2 regions of the Desulfofundulus luciae genome follow, and region 2 is predicted to be linked to the other one. Evidence: riboswitches for the same ligand, from Rfam matches in the RefSeq annotation. Region 2 holds a riboswitch; the other holds the start of a gene.
The links. Region 2 has a riboswitch for thiamine pyrophosphate ahead of J2Z49_RS12335 (thiamine phosphate synthase). Riboswitches for the same ligand answer to the same signal wherever they lie in the genome.
Positions count from the first base shown of each region.

Region 1: linked by a shared signal. The riboswitch ahead of J2Z49_RS05215 (sulfide-dependent adenosine diphosphate thiazole synthase) and the one ahead of J2Z49_RS12335 (thiamine phosphate synthase) in region 2 are both predicted to bind thiamine pyrophosphate.

Region 1 is NZ_JAUSUX010000006.1:68,916-76,014, forward strand. Features, by position in the region: gene J2Z49_RS05200 (AAA family ATPase) at 1-777, shown strand, start outside; gene J2Z49_RS05205 (vWA domain-containing protein) at 792-2,198, shown strand; gene J2Z49_RS05210 (sigma-54 interaction domain-containing protein) at 2,277-4,013, shown strand; TPP riboswitch at 4,157-4,267, shown strand; gene J2Z49_RS05215 (sulfide-dependent adenosine diphosphate thiazole synthase) at 4,369-5,148, shown strand; gene J2Z49_RS05220 (Fur family transcriptional regulator) at 5,222-5,632, shown strand; gene J2Z49_RS05225 (DNA polymerase III subunit alpha) at 5,769-7,099, shown strand, end outside.
Region 2 is NZ_JAUSUX010000025.1:15,372-22,470, reverse strand. Features, by position in the region: gene J2Z49_RS12350 (gamma-glutamyl-gamma-aminobutyrate hydrolase family protein) at 1-248, shown strand, start outside; gene J2Z49_RS12345 (amidohydrolase) at 255-1,412, shown strand; gene J2Z49_RS12340 (response regulator) at 1,715-2,125, shown strand; TPP riboswitch at 2,197-2,373, shown strand; gene J2Z49_RS12335 (thiamine phosphate synthase) at 2,401-3,516, shown strand; gene thiC (phosphomethylpyrimidine synthase ThiC) at 3,513-4,814, shown strand; gene thiL (thiamine-phosphate kinase) at 4,830-5,873, shown strand; gene tsaE (tRNA (adenosine(37)-N6)-threonylcarbamoyltransferase complex ATPase subunit type 1 TsaE) at 5,923-6,405, shown strand; gene tsaB (tRNA (adenosine(37)-N6)-threonylcarbamoyltransferase complex dimerization subunit type 1 TsaB) at 6,386-7,090, shown strand; gene rimI (ribosomal protein S18-alanine N-acetyltransferase) at 7,099-7,099, shown strand, end outside.

The DNA of each region.
Region 1 (7,099 bases), on a different contig from region 2:
GGGGCTTTGAATACGGAGCTGATTCGCCTGCAGTGTTACGAGGGGCTGGACGAAAACCGGGCCCTTTACGAATGGAACTACCAGCGGCAGTTGCTAAAGATCGAAATCGCCAGAGGCAGTTGCGATCCTGCCGCCCTGGAAAAGGATCTTTTCGATGTGGAATATTTGCTGGAAAGACCGCTTTTAAAGGCCATCCGGGCCGAAAAACGAGTTGTTTTGTTAATTGATGAAATTGATAAAACCGACCCGGAATTCGAGGCCTTTTTATTTGAGCTGCTGTCCGATTTTCAGGTATCCATTCCCGAACTGGGCACACTCAAAGCGAAGCAAATCCCGGCGGTAGTTTTAACCAGCAATGGTGAAAGGGAATTATCCGACGGGTTAAAACGCCGGTGCGTCTATTTGTACATTGATTATCCTACGGTGGAAAAGGAAGTGCGCATTTTGCAGGTCAAAGTGCCCCAGGCCCGGGAGGAACTGGTGCGCCAGGTGGTCCGGGCGGTACACTTCATCAGGTCCCGCCTGAAGTTGAAAAAGAAACCGTCCATTGCCGAAACCCTGGACTGGACCCGGGCCCTGGTAGCCCTGCATGCCGATGCCCTGACGCCGGAAATCCTCGGGCAAACCCTGAGCCTTTTCCTGAAAAACCGTGATGACCAGGAAACGTTAAAAAGGGAGGTGGGATTAAGCGGACTGGTAGAGCAGATCCGGGGGGTAAAGGATGATTCGCCCGGCCCTGCCGGGGCCACCTGTCATTGCGGCCACCATCACCGTTAGCGGGGGGAGCACACATGGAAATTGATCCGGTCACCCGGGCAGTGACCCGGGTAGAAGGGCAGGGCGAAAATACCCTGCACCATAACCTGGTACGCTTCACCCATATCCTGCGCCACCTGGGGATCCGGGTAAGCATGGCCGAAGCCCTGGATGCTTACCAGGCCCTGGCGCTGGTTGACCTTATGTCCAGGGAACAGGTCAAGGCTGCCCTGGGGGCGGTGCTGGTAAAAAACGCCTCCGACAGGCAAATTTTTAACCTGGCCTTTGATCGCTTCTTTGTCCCCCCGGAGGAAAAAAAGCGGCGGCGCATGTTAAGAAAACAGCTGGAGGAAGAGGAACGGCAGCGTCTGGCAGATGCCCGGGAAAAATTAAACCAGGCCCTTTCTCCCTGGTCCACGGAAGTAAATTTTACCCCGGAGGAAATCCAAACTTTTGCCCGCATGCCAGCACGGGAACAAAGGCGTTTAACGGAGCTTATCCGCCAGATGCACGGCAATCCGGTGAACAACCCGGGACACCTGATCGCCCGGGTAATGCAATCAGCTCTCAACTACTGGCGCTACTACTTGCTGAAAACCCAGGGGGAAGAAGCCAGGCGTCAACTGGAGGCAGAGCTGACCGGGGAAACGGAAATGGATGACGTAATTGCCGGTGTGGCCGCAGATTTTTACCGGGACCCGGATGATCAGCTGCTCCACCAGGACATGCAGCAGGTTGCCGATGCCGATCTGGAAAAGTTTACCTTAGCCCTTGAGCGCCTGTCCACACACCTGGCCAACCGGCTTTCCCGCCGTTACCGGAAAAGCAACCGCCGGCAAAAACTGGATATGCGCAGGACGATTCGCCGGAACATTGCCTTCGGCGGGTCACCCCTTAAATTATGCTACCGGTCCCGCCGCCGGCACCGTCCCCGTCTGCTCCTCATCTGCGACGTGTCCGCTTCCATGGCCCGCTATGCCCGGTTTGTCCTCCAGTTTATCTATGGTTTAAGCAGTGCGGTACGAGATATCGAAAGCTTCGTCTTTTCCGAGGATCTAGAACGGGTTACCCCTTACTTCCGGCGGGATGATGGTTTTGTACCCGTAATGACCGAGCTTGTTAATGCCAGCCGGCAGTGGGGAAAAACCACCGACTTTAACGTAGCCCTGAAAACTTTTCACCGCCACTGGCGCCACCTGCTTACCGGCGATACCCTGGCAATCATAGTCAGTGACACAAAGACCGTTGCCCCCCAGGAAGCCGCTCGAGAGCTGGCCTCTTTACGGGAGCGGGTCCAGGAGATCCTGTGGCTCAACCCCGTTCCCAGCAAGCAATGGCCCTATTTACCAGGCGTTAATGCCTTCCTGCCTTATGTACGCATGTTTGAATGCTATTCCCTGCATCACCTGGAAGCAATCCTGCACCGGCAAATGCTGAAGTAAAAGGACGGTAAAAAATTCACCGGATCATGAAATAAGTTAATTAAAACGGTTCTGGCTACAGGTGGGGGAGGTGAAACCTTGGCGATCAACAAACTGGAAAGCACCGCCTTTTTAGGGGATGAGCTATCTATTTTTAACTCCGTACACAATATGGTCGTTGCCGTAGACTATCAGGGCCGCGTGATCATTTTTAACCCCACCAGCGAACGGATTTTTAATTACCCGGCAGAAAAGGCCCTGGGTCGCCCCATCAGGGAGGTCGTTCCTTTTACTGGTCTCCCCAAGGTGTTGCAGACGGGAAAACCCCACATCGGACGCAAATTTGTCGTAGGCAATGCCCTGTATGTGGTCAACCGCACACCCATAATCCGCAATAACACCATTGTGGGCGCCATTGGCGTGGCTCAAGAAATCACCGAGTTGCAACATCTGGCACAGGAACTGGAAGAAATCAAGGAAATAAACGGCCTCCTGGAAAATATTTTTCACAGCACACACGAAGGCTACATTGCCATCGATAATGACGGCCGGGTCCTGATGCTAAACGAGCCCATGGCGGAACTGCTGGGCGTTACCATCGAAACGGCCGTGGGCCGGCACATCCGTGAGGTGGCTCCCGACAGGCGGTTGTTCCAAATCCTCTGGATTGGTAAATTACAGTATGGGGAAGTGGTACGGATCCGGGGCAGGGAAACGGTAGTCATGCGGGTACCCCTTTATAACCGGGGCAAGATGGTGGGCACAGTGAGTAAAGTAATGTTCCATGATGTGGAACAGTTGCTGGCCCTGGCGAAAAAGATCAGTACCCAACGGCGAAATTTCTCCTACCCTTCCACAACGCAAAACGACAACCAGACCGCGCGTTACACCGTAGACAACCTGATCGGTGCCAGCAGGGATATGATCCGGCTCAAGGAAACCATCCGGCGGGTGGCCCAGGGACCTTCCACAGTGCTGATCCGGGGGGAAAGCGGCACAGGCAAAGAACTGGTAGCACATGCCCTGCACACGGCCTCCCCCCGCCACCGGGGGCCTTTCATCAAGGTCAACTGCGCTGCCGTGCCGGAAAACCTTTTAGAATCGGAGCTTTTCGGTTACCAGGAAGGCGCCTTTACCGGGGCGAGAAAGGGCGGGCAAATCGGCAAATTCGAACAGGCCGATGGGGGAACAATTTTTCTCGATGAAATTGGAGATATGCCCCTGCCCATGCAGGCCAAAATATTGCGGGTCCTGCAGGAAAAGGAAATTGAGCGCCTGGGAGATACCCGGACCCGTGCCGTTGACGTACGGGTGGTGGCAGCTACCAACCGGGATCTGGAGGAATTAATCAGGCAGGGACACTTCCGGGAAGATCTTTATTACCGTTTAAATGTAGTTTCCCTTTATATCCCGCCCCTGCGGGAAAGACTCGATGACCTCCCCCTGCTGGTCAATCATTTTATCAAGAAATTCAACCGGGAATTTGGTCTTCTGGTGCGGGGTGTGTCACCGGAAGTCTGGGAGATGCTTTGCGCCTACGATTGGCCGGGCAACGTGCGGGAACTGGAAAACGTAATGGAAAGGGCTTTTAACCTGGTGGAAGGAGATACCATTGAAGTTAAACATATGCCCCCCTACCTTCAGAAAATGAGCCAGGGCAAGAAGAGAAACCTGCACAACCGCACGCTGGCAACATTACTCCAGGAGGTGGAAAAGGAAGCCCTCCTGGAAGCCCTGGCTACTGCCGGTGGTAATAAAATGCAGGCGGCCAAAACTCTGGGTATTTCCAGGGCCTGGTTGTATAAGAAGATGAAACAGTACGGCATCAGGGGATAAAAAAATTTTTACCCCATAAAAAGGAGGATAACCGGCCGGAAATATCGAAGTAGCAATTTCAGGCGGCCGTATTTAAAATGGCTTAAAAGGCAAGGGTTACCTTTAAGCCGGGACGACCCGGCCTTTCACGCCTGATAAACCGGCAAAGTACAACGGGGAGCTCCTGTTAGGGGCTGAGAAAGGGCTAGTGAGCACCTGACCCGCTAAACCTGCTCGGGGTAATGCCCGCGAAGGGAAAAGCCGTACGTGCTGTTGACTGTGGCGCATCCTTTTGTGGGTGCGCTGTTTTTATTTGCCACCGGGATGCCCACCAGTCAACCGCTACAAATAAAGAAAAAAGGAGTGGTATTACAAAATGCACCTGGAAGACGTAACTATTTCCAAGGCTATTATCACGAGGTACCAGGAGGAACTGCTGGAAGCGCTGGAATCAGACGTGGCCGTAGTGGGCGGAGGTCCGGCAGGACTGGTGGCCGCCTATTACCTGGCCCGGGCAAACAAAAAAGTGGTTCTCTTTGAACGCAAGCTCAGCGTCGGCGGCGGCATGTGGGGCGGGGGGATGATGTTCAACCAGATTGTGGTCCAGGACGAAGCATTACCCCTTCTCAAGGAGTTTGGTATCTCCTTCAGGACATTCGAGGAAGGATATTATACGGCCAGCTCCGTGGAAGCCGTTGCCGCCTTAACCCTTGGTGCGGTACGGTCCGGAGCAAAGATCTACAACTTAATTTCCGTGGAAGACGTCATGGTCAGGGACAACCGGATAACCGGCCTGGTAATAAACTGGACCCCCGTTGATTTGGGCCGCCTGCACGTGGACCCCCTGACGGTACAGTCGGCATACGTCATCGACTGCACCGGACATGATGCCCAGGTGGCCAGTATGGTGGTCAAAAAAATGGGGGCGGTTTTAAGAACCAGGACCGGCAATCTGGAAGGAGAAAAGCCCATGTGGGCCGCGCGGGGTGAAACGGCCACCGTAGCCAATACACGTGAAATTTTCCCCGGGCTCCTCGTGGCCGGTATGGCGGCAAACGCGGTTTGCGGCGGCCATCGCATGGGACCGATTTTCGGCGGGATGCTCCTGTCAGGCAGACGGGCGGCCAGGCTTATTCTCGGTGAAGATGAAGAATAGAACTTGACATTGGGGAAAAAAAGGCTGTATATTTAATTATAAAAGTAGCTGTTATTAGATAGGGGTGAGGTTAATGGTAAAAACCACACGGATGACCAGGCAAAAAAAATTAATCCTGGAAATCCTGCGCAATACCGACACTCACCCCACGGCAGACTGGATTTACGAGCAGGCCCGCAAACAAATTCCGGACATCAGCCTGGGCACCGTGTACCGCAATTTAAATAACCTCAAACAGGCCCGGGAAATCATGGAACTTAACTACGGCAGCACGTTCAGCCGCTATGATGGTAATCCCCATAATCACTATCATTTTGTTTGCGATAGCTGTGGCCGGGTATTTGATCTGGATTTACCCCTGCTGAACAACCTGGAAAGAGAAGTAGAAAACCGCACGGGCATGCAGGTAACCCGGCACCGGCTGGAATTTTACGGGTACTGCCCTGATTGCCGGCAAAGACAACCGGGCGAAGCAGAGCAGTAAACTTCCATAGAGTTTTAAAAAGGGGGGGCTAAGAGCCACCCCCTTTTCTTTACGACCGGGAGCAGGATTTTGTCTGACTTAAACGAATGAGGATCATAGAAAAAAGGCTAGGTTGTCCAGGAGTGTTTGGAAGACCATGTTTATACACCTTCATGTACACACCGAATACAGTCTACTGGACGGTGCCGCCCGGATCAAGGAAGTAGTGGCCAGAGCCAGGGAACTGGGTATGGACTCCCTGGCCATTACCGACCATGGCGTTATGTTTGGAGTGGTGGACTTTTACAAGGCCTGCCAGAAAGAAGGGGTTAAACCCATCCTGGGTTGCGAGGTTTACGTAGCCCCCCGCACCATGAAAGATCGCACGCCCAGGGTGGATGACCACCTTTACCACCTGGTATTGCTGGCCGAAAACCAGACCGGGTATCGCAATCTCCTGCAGCTGGTATCTTTGGCCTACACCGAAGGTTTTTACTACAAGCCCCGGGTGGACAAAGATGCCCTGGCCCGCTACAGCGAAGGGTTAATTGCCTTAAGCGGGTGCATAGCCGGGGAGGTGGCCGACCGTCTCCTGGCCGGGGAGAAGGAAAAAGCCGTGGAAGCCGCCGCCCTCTACCAGGATATTTTTGGACGGGGGAATTTCTTTTTAGAACTACAGGACCACGGCCTTCCCGAACAACGCAAAGTCAACCGGGAACTTTTGCGCCTGCACCGGGAAATGAATATACCCCTGGTGGCGACCAATGACGTCCACTACGTAAACAAAGAGCATGCCGAAATGCAGGACATCCTGCTCTGTATTCAAACGGGTAAAAGTGTGGACGATCCTTCCCGGATGAAATTTGATTCCCAGGAACTTTACCTGAAAAGCGAGGAAGAAATGGCCCGTCTCTTCGGAGAGCTAAAAGACGCCATGGACAATACCCGCCTCATTGCCGAGCGCTGCCAGGTGGAACTAAGCTTCGGCCAGATCCATCTTCCCCATTATCAGGTACCCCCGGGTCATAACGTGGATAGCTACCTGGAGCAATTGTGCCTGGAAGGGGTACGACGTCGCTACGGGGAGATGACCGAGCCGGTACGGCAGCGGCTGGAATATGAGTTAAAAGTGATCCGGCAGATGGGCTATTCCGCCTACTTCCTGATTGTGTGGGATTTCATCCATTATGCCCGGCAACGGGGTATCCCGGTAGGGCCCGGCCGGGGTTCTGCCGCCGGCAGCCTGGTAGCCTACGTGCTGGGGATTACCAACCTCGACCCGTTAAAATACGGCCTGTTATTTGAGCGTTTCCTCAACCCGGAACGGGTCTCCATGCCGGACGTGGACGTGGACCTGTGCTTTGAGCGCCGGGGAGAGGTAATTAACTACATTACCAGCAAATATGGAGCCGATAAAGTAGCCCAAATTGCCACCTTTGGTACCATGGCCGCCAGGGCGGCCATCCGGGACGTGGGGCGGGCACTGAA
Region 2 (7,099 bases):
TTGGTGCAGGGGTTGTGCGGGTGAACAGCTTTCACCACCAGGCGGTACGGCGGCCTGCTCCGGGTTTTATTGTTTCTGCCCGGTCCGTGGATGGTATTATCGAAGCCATAGAAAGCACCGCCCGGGGTTTTGCCCTGGGGGTGCAGTGGCATCCCGAAACCATGTGGGAGCGGGACGGGCGCTTTTTAGGTATCTTTGCGGCCCTGGTGGACGCCGGCCGGGAGTACAAAGGGCAGAAGGGGAGATGAGCAAATATGCTGGCCATAACCGGTGGAAAAGTGATTACCATGACCGGACAAGTATATGAACCGGGCATGGTGCTTGTAGAGCGGGGTAAAATTGTCGCCGTAGGCCCTTTAAACGGGGTTCCGGCAGGGGTTGAGGTGGACGATGCTACCGGCTGCGTGGTAATGCCCGGGTTTATCGATGCCCACTGCCATGTGGGCGTGGCCGAGGAGATTTACCGGGAGGAGGGGGATGATACCAATGAATATACCGATCCGGTTACCCCTCACCTGCGGGCCATCGATGCCGTCTACCCTGCAGATTTGGGCTTTGAAGATGCCCGAGCCGGGGGAGTGACCACCGTGGCCACCGGTCCCGGCAGCGCCAATATCATCGGTGGGGAGATGGTGGCCCTCAAAACCGCCGGCCAGGTGGTCGACCGGATGGCGCTTCGGTCCCCGGTGGGCTTAAAAGCCGCCCTTGGTGAGAATCCCAAGCGCACTTACGGGCGCGAGAAAAAAATGCCTGCCACCCGTATGGCTTCGGCGGCCCTCTTAAGGGAGGCGCTGGCTAAAGCCCAGGAATACCAGCGCAAACTGGAAGCGGCGGCGGCCGGGCGGGGTGAACGTCCCGACCGGGATCTAAAAATGGAGTCGCTGGTACGGGTGTTGCGGCGGGAAATTCCATTAAGAGTGCATGCTCACCGGGCCGATGACATTATGACCGCCCTGCGCATTGCCCGGGAATTCAATCTTTTGCTGGTAGTGGAGCATTGCACCGAAGGCTACCTGGTGGCGCAGGAGCTGGCGGCCCATGGGGTGATGGCCGTGGTGGGGCCGATGATTACCAACCGGGCCAAGGTAGAGCTGAAAGGGATTTCCCTGCAAACTCCCCGGGCCCTGGCCGAGGCGGGTGTTACTTTTGCCATCATGACCGATCACCCGGTGGTCCCCATTCAGTATCTGGCCCTGTCCGCCGCCCTGGCCGTCCGGGGCGGGCTGCCGGAGGAAAGGGCCCTGCGGGCCATTACCCTGGATGCGGCCAGGATACTGGGCCTGGAAAACCGGTTGGGTAGCCTGGAGCCGGGTAAGGATGCCGATATGATCGTGTTAAACGGCCATCCCTTTGATCCCCGCACCCGGGTGATTAAAACGTATATTGATGGGCGGCTGGTTCACAGGTCTTGAAATTATATTAGCAGTTAATGTGCTGCCTAAAAGAAGTAAAATAATGAAAATATGCTTGGTTACGAAATGAGAGAAAATTGATGAAGAAATGATGAACTATATCACTAAAGTCGGGTTTTTTGAGATAGTTGACAGAATTATTAAAATATTAAATTATATCGGTGAAATTAAATATTTTTCAATGGAATTTACGGATAACCTGGCAGGATTAAGTGAATTGGTGTCGAACATGTAAGTCAACAGAAACGGAAAGATTAAACTTCGATGTAAATTCATGTCACAATATGTCGGAGGTGCAATGTGTGAGAAGGGAGACTCTTGATGTTTTAATAGTTGATGACCAACCCGGGGTGCGTTACCTGCTGGAGATACTTGTCAGGGAATTCGGTCACCGGGTGCATACCGCGGAGAACGGGCTGGTGGCCATTGAGAAGGTGCGCCAGATTCACCCGCAGATCATTTTTATGGATGTGAGGATGCCTTTAATGGACGGCCTGGAAGCCCTGAAGCGCATTAGAAGGATTGCCCCGGATACCATTGTTATCATCATGACCGCCTACATTTCCGAACAGACCAGGGAGCAGGCCCTGAAAAACGGAGCCCTATGCTGCATGGCCAAACCCTTTGACATTGAAAAGGTTAAGGCATTGATCCAGGATTTGACCTGGAATCGAAGACAGAACTGTTTTTGGGGTGAAAGTTACGTAATTTAAAATTTAAAGCAGGAAAAATTTTTTTGTTGACGAACAGTTATACAATATACAAATATACAAGTGAAAAGGTTTTATACCCATGGGGGTGCCCGGTACTGGTAAGTCACAGCTGGTTTTAAGCTGGCATGACGAGCCATGGTTCTCTTGTTTGCGTGACGCGGTGCCGGGCTGAGAAAAGCGTTTTTTCGCTTTACCCTTTGAACCTGATCTGGATCATACCAGCGTAGGGAAATGGGTGGCCGGCAGCGTACTATACCCATCTCCTTATCAGGTGGATGGGTATTTTTTATGGGGGTGGTTCCATGGGAGATCTTTACCGGGTCCTGGATGCCAATTTTAACCGCGCCCGGGAAGGGCTGCGGGTGGTGGAAGAAGTGGCCCGTTTTGTTCTTGACGATGCCGGGATGACCATGCGCATAAGGGATATACGGCACCGCCTGGGTATATTGCAGGAAAGTTTTCCCGGGCGGGGGACGGTTCTGGTGCAGTCCCGGGATGTGGAGGGTGACGTGGCCGCCCCTGCTCCCCCGGCCACGGGAGAGGAAATAACCAATCTTCTACAACTGGTTATGGCTAACTTTAAACGGGTGCAGGAAGCTGCCCGGGTGCTGGAGGAGTATGCCCGTCTTTTGCCGGTAACCGCTCCCTTTAAGGAGATCCGCTATGCCGCTTATCTGGTGGAAAGGGAAATGGTGAGCCGCCTGGTGCAGCTGGACGCGGGTGAAGCTCCTTCTTGTAAACCGGGAGGCTGCAGAGTTGATTACAGCCTCTACGTAATTACGGGGGATAAGTTCAGCCGGGGCCGGCCGGTGGTGGAAGTGGCCCGGGCAGCCATTGCCGGGGGAGCAACGGTTTTGCAGTTGCGGGAAAAGGCCTTTACGGCCCGCCAGCTGATTGACGCCGGACACCAACTGCGCCGCCTGACCCGGGAGAAGGGGGTAACCTTTATTGTCAACGACCGGGTAGATGTAGCCCTGGCAGTGGAGGCTGACGGTGTGCATTTAGGCCAGGATGATCTGCCCATCGGCATGGCCCGGCGCATTCTCGGCCCCGGCAAAATTATCGGCATCTCCACCCACAGTGTGGAGCAGGCCCTGGAGGCCCAGCGGCAGGGCGCCGACTATATCGGTGTAGGTCCCGTCTTTGAAACCCATACCAAGGATGATGTCCAGGCCCCGGTGGGTGTAGACCTGGTGCGGCAGGTGGCGTCGGTGGTAAGCATACCCAAAGTGGCCATTGGGGGCATCAAGGCATACAACGTAGAAGAGGTGATTGCTGCCGGGGCTGACGGGGTGGCAGTGATCACGGCAGTGGTGGCGGCAGAAGATGTATCCGGCGCTGCCCGCGAACTGCGTTCCCGGATCGAAAAAGCAAGGAGGTATTTGCCATGACTCAACTTTTAGCAGCCCGGGCAGGGGAAGTAACGGCGGCCATGCGCCGGGTAGCTGACAGAGAAAGAGTGCCGGTGGAAGAAATTTTAAGGAAAGTAGCTGCCGGTACGGTGGTTATTCCGGCCAATAAAAACCACGTCGGCCTGGATCCCTGTGGCATCGGAGAGGGATTGCGGACCAAAATCAATGCCAACCTGGGCACATCCACCGCTTTTGCCAGTATCGAGGACGAATTAGTCAAACTGGAAACCGCCTTAAAGGCCGGGGCCGATGCGGTGATGGACCTTTCTACCGGAGGAGACCTGGACGGCTGCCGCCGGGCGATTATTGCCAGGAGTTCCGTACCGGTGGGTACCGTGCCCATTTACCAGGCGGCAGTGGAAGCCAGGGAAAAACGGGGTAGTATTGTGAAGATGACGGCCGACGACCTTTTTGCCGTGATTGAAAAGCAGGCCGCCGATGGGGTGGACTTCATGACCGTGCACTGCGGGGTCACCATGGAAATCATTGGGCGCCTGCAAAGGCAGGGGCGCGTTACCGATATTGTCAGCCGGGGCGGTTCTTTCCTGGCCGGGTGGATGCTGCACAACGGCCGGGAGAATCCCCTTTATGAACAGTTTGACCGGCTGCTGGAAATATGCCTGCGTTACGACGTCACCTTGAGCCTGGGGGACGGCCTGCGGCCGGGATGCCTGGCCGATGCCACCGACCGGGCCCAGATCCAGGAGTTAATTGTACTGGGCGAACTGGTGGACCGGGCGCGGGCCGCGGGGGTGCAGGCCATGGTGGAAGGGCCAGGGCATGTTCCCCTGGACCAGGTGGCCGCCAATGTGCAGGTGCAAAAGACATTGTGCAACGGGGCCCCCTTTTACGTCCTGGGCCCGCTGGTTACCGACGTTGCCCCCGGCTACGATCACATTACCGCCGCCATTGGGGGAGCGGTGGCCGCCATGGCCGGGGCGGACTTCTTATGTTATGTAACCCCTTCTGAACACCTGGGACTGCCCACCATAGATGATGTAAAGGAAGGGGTGGTGGCGTCCCGCATTGCCGCCCACGCGGCGGACCTGGTCAAGGGTGTGCCGGGAGCCCGGGAATGGGACCTGGCTATGGCCCGGGCCCGCAAGGCCCTGGACTGGGAGGCCCAGATTAATCTGGCCATTGACCCGGAAAAAGCCCGGGCATATCGTGAGAAGCGCAATCCCGCCGGAACCAGAGCCTGCACCATGTGCGGCGACTTCTGTGCCATGGAGATTGTGGCCAGGTACCTGGGCGCGGAAAGGGTGGAAGAGTGCTAAGGGGATGGTAGAGTCTTGAAGCTCAGCGATCTGGGCGAGTTCGGCCTCATAGACCGTTTGTCCCGGGATTTGATCAACCGGCCGGGAGAGGTGGTGCAGGGCATAGGGGATGACGCGGCGGTTTTAAACCTGGAAGGCCCCTGGTGGCTGTTGTTTACCACCGACATGCTGGTGGAAGGGGTCCACTTTTCGCTGGATTATGCTACCCCCGCCCAGGTAGGCATCAAGACTGTGGCGGTTAATGTGAGCGATATTGCGGCCATGGGCGGCTGGCCCGCCCACGGCGTGGTTTCCCTGGGCCTGCCTACCCGCCTGTCTGTGGAGGAAGTAGAAGAACTGTACCAGGGTATCAGGCGGGCTGCCGGGGAATATGGCCTCAATATCGTGGGTGGAGACACGGTGATGAGCCCGGAGCGGCTGGTAATAAACCTGGCCCTGCTGGGGTTCGTGGAAAAAGGCCGGGCGGTCTACCGCAGCGGGGCCAGGGTGGGGGACTTGATCTACGTAACTGGCAGTCTGGGTAAATCCGCAGCCGGGCTGTACCTGTGCCAGCACCCGGATTTAACTATTGACCCCGGGATGGCAGCTTTCCTTAAGCGGGCTCACCTGGAGCCCCGGGCGAGATTGCGGGCCGGGCGGATTTTATCCAGCGCCGGGGTTACGGCCATGGATGACGTCAGCGATGGCCTGGCCGCAGAGCTGCGGGAAATCTGCCGGGCCAGCGGTGTGGGCTGCCGGGTGCGGGCGGGGGATATTCCCGTGGATTACCGGGTAAGGACGGTGGCCGCCATGGCCAATCACAATCCCCTGGATTGGGCCTTTTCCGGGGGGGAGGATTTTGAGCTGGTCTTTACCGTTCCACCCGGTAAAGCCAGGGGTGTGGAGGAAAGGCTTGCCGCGGCCGGCGAGGAATGCCGGTGCATTGGTGAGATTATCCCGGCGGAAAAGGGAATGGTTTTGGAACTGGCCGGCGGCCGTTGCATCCCCCTGGAGGCCCGCGGCTATGATCACTTTGCCTCTTCACAAAGAGTTTTGCCCCGGCCTGCCCATCGGTTATAATACTGGCAGGCTTCTTTTTTGCATGGTAGAATATGAAAAAGGTGGTTTCATGGCTTTGGTATGGCGAACCCGTTCTGCCGGGGAAACTGAAGAATTTGGCCGCCTTTTGGCCTCCGTCTTACTTCCCGGGGATGTCCTGTGCCTGCACGGTGATCTGGGTGCAGGGAAGACGGTGCTGGCCCGGGGCATCGCCCGGGGCCTGGGGATCACCGGGCCGGTGACCAGCCCCACTTTTACTTTAATTAACGAATACTCCGGCCGGCTGCCCCTCTACCATATGGATGTCTACCGTTTGGACGGGCCCGGGGATATGGCCGACCTGGGCTATGAAGAATACTTCTATGGTGCGGGCGTGACCCTGGTGGAGTGGGCCGGGCGGGTTGAAGAGGTTTTGCCTTCCGAACGGCTGGACATTTACCTTAAGGGATTCCCAGGGGAGCCGGAATTACGGGAAATTCTTTTAACCCCCCGGGGAAAGCGCTATGAAGAACTGGTAGAGGAGCTGAGCGCCCTTGTTCGTGCTGGGTATTGAGGCCGCCACGCCGGTGGCTGCAGTGGCCGTGGTCCAGGGGGAAAGGGTGCTGGCCGAGCGGATGGTTAACAACCTGCGCACCCACTCGGTGAACCTCCTGCCCATGATTAAAGCCGTGCTGGAAGACGCCCGGGTTACCCGGGAGGATCTGGGCGGCATCGCCGTTTCATCGGGGCCCGGTTCTTTTACCGGCCTGCGCATCGGCATGGCTACGGCCAAAACCCTGGCCCAGGTATGGGAATTACCCATTGTGGGTATCAGCACCCTGGACGCCCTGGCGTATCCTTTAACCGGCCAGGGCGGGTTAATTTGCCCTATTCTTAACGCCCGGAAAGATGAGGTCTATGCGGCGGTATATCGAACGGTCGAGGGGAAACTGGAACGCCTGGAAGGCCCTATGGCGGTCCGGCCCGGGGAACTGGTGCGGCGTCTTGAACCCCTGGAACTCCCGGTTACCCTGTCGGGCGACGGGGTGCCCATTTACGGCGAATTCTTTAAAAAACAACTGGGCAAGAGAGTTTTCTTTGCCCCGGGTAGTGCCCGCTGGCCCCGGGGTGCCCCGGTGGCCGAGCTGGGTTACCGGCTGCTGATGGCCGGGGAAGGAAAGGATCCCCTTGAACTGTTGCCCAACTACATCCGGTTATCCGAAGCGGAAGTGAAATGGCTCCAAAAACAAAAAGGGTAAGCCGGTGCA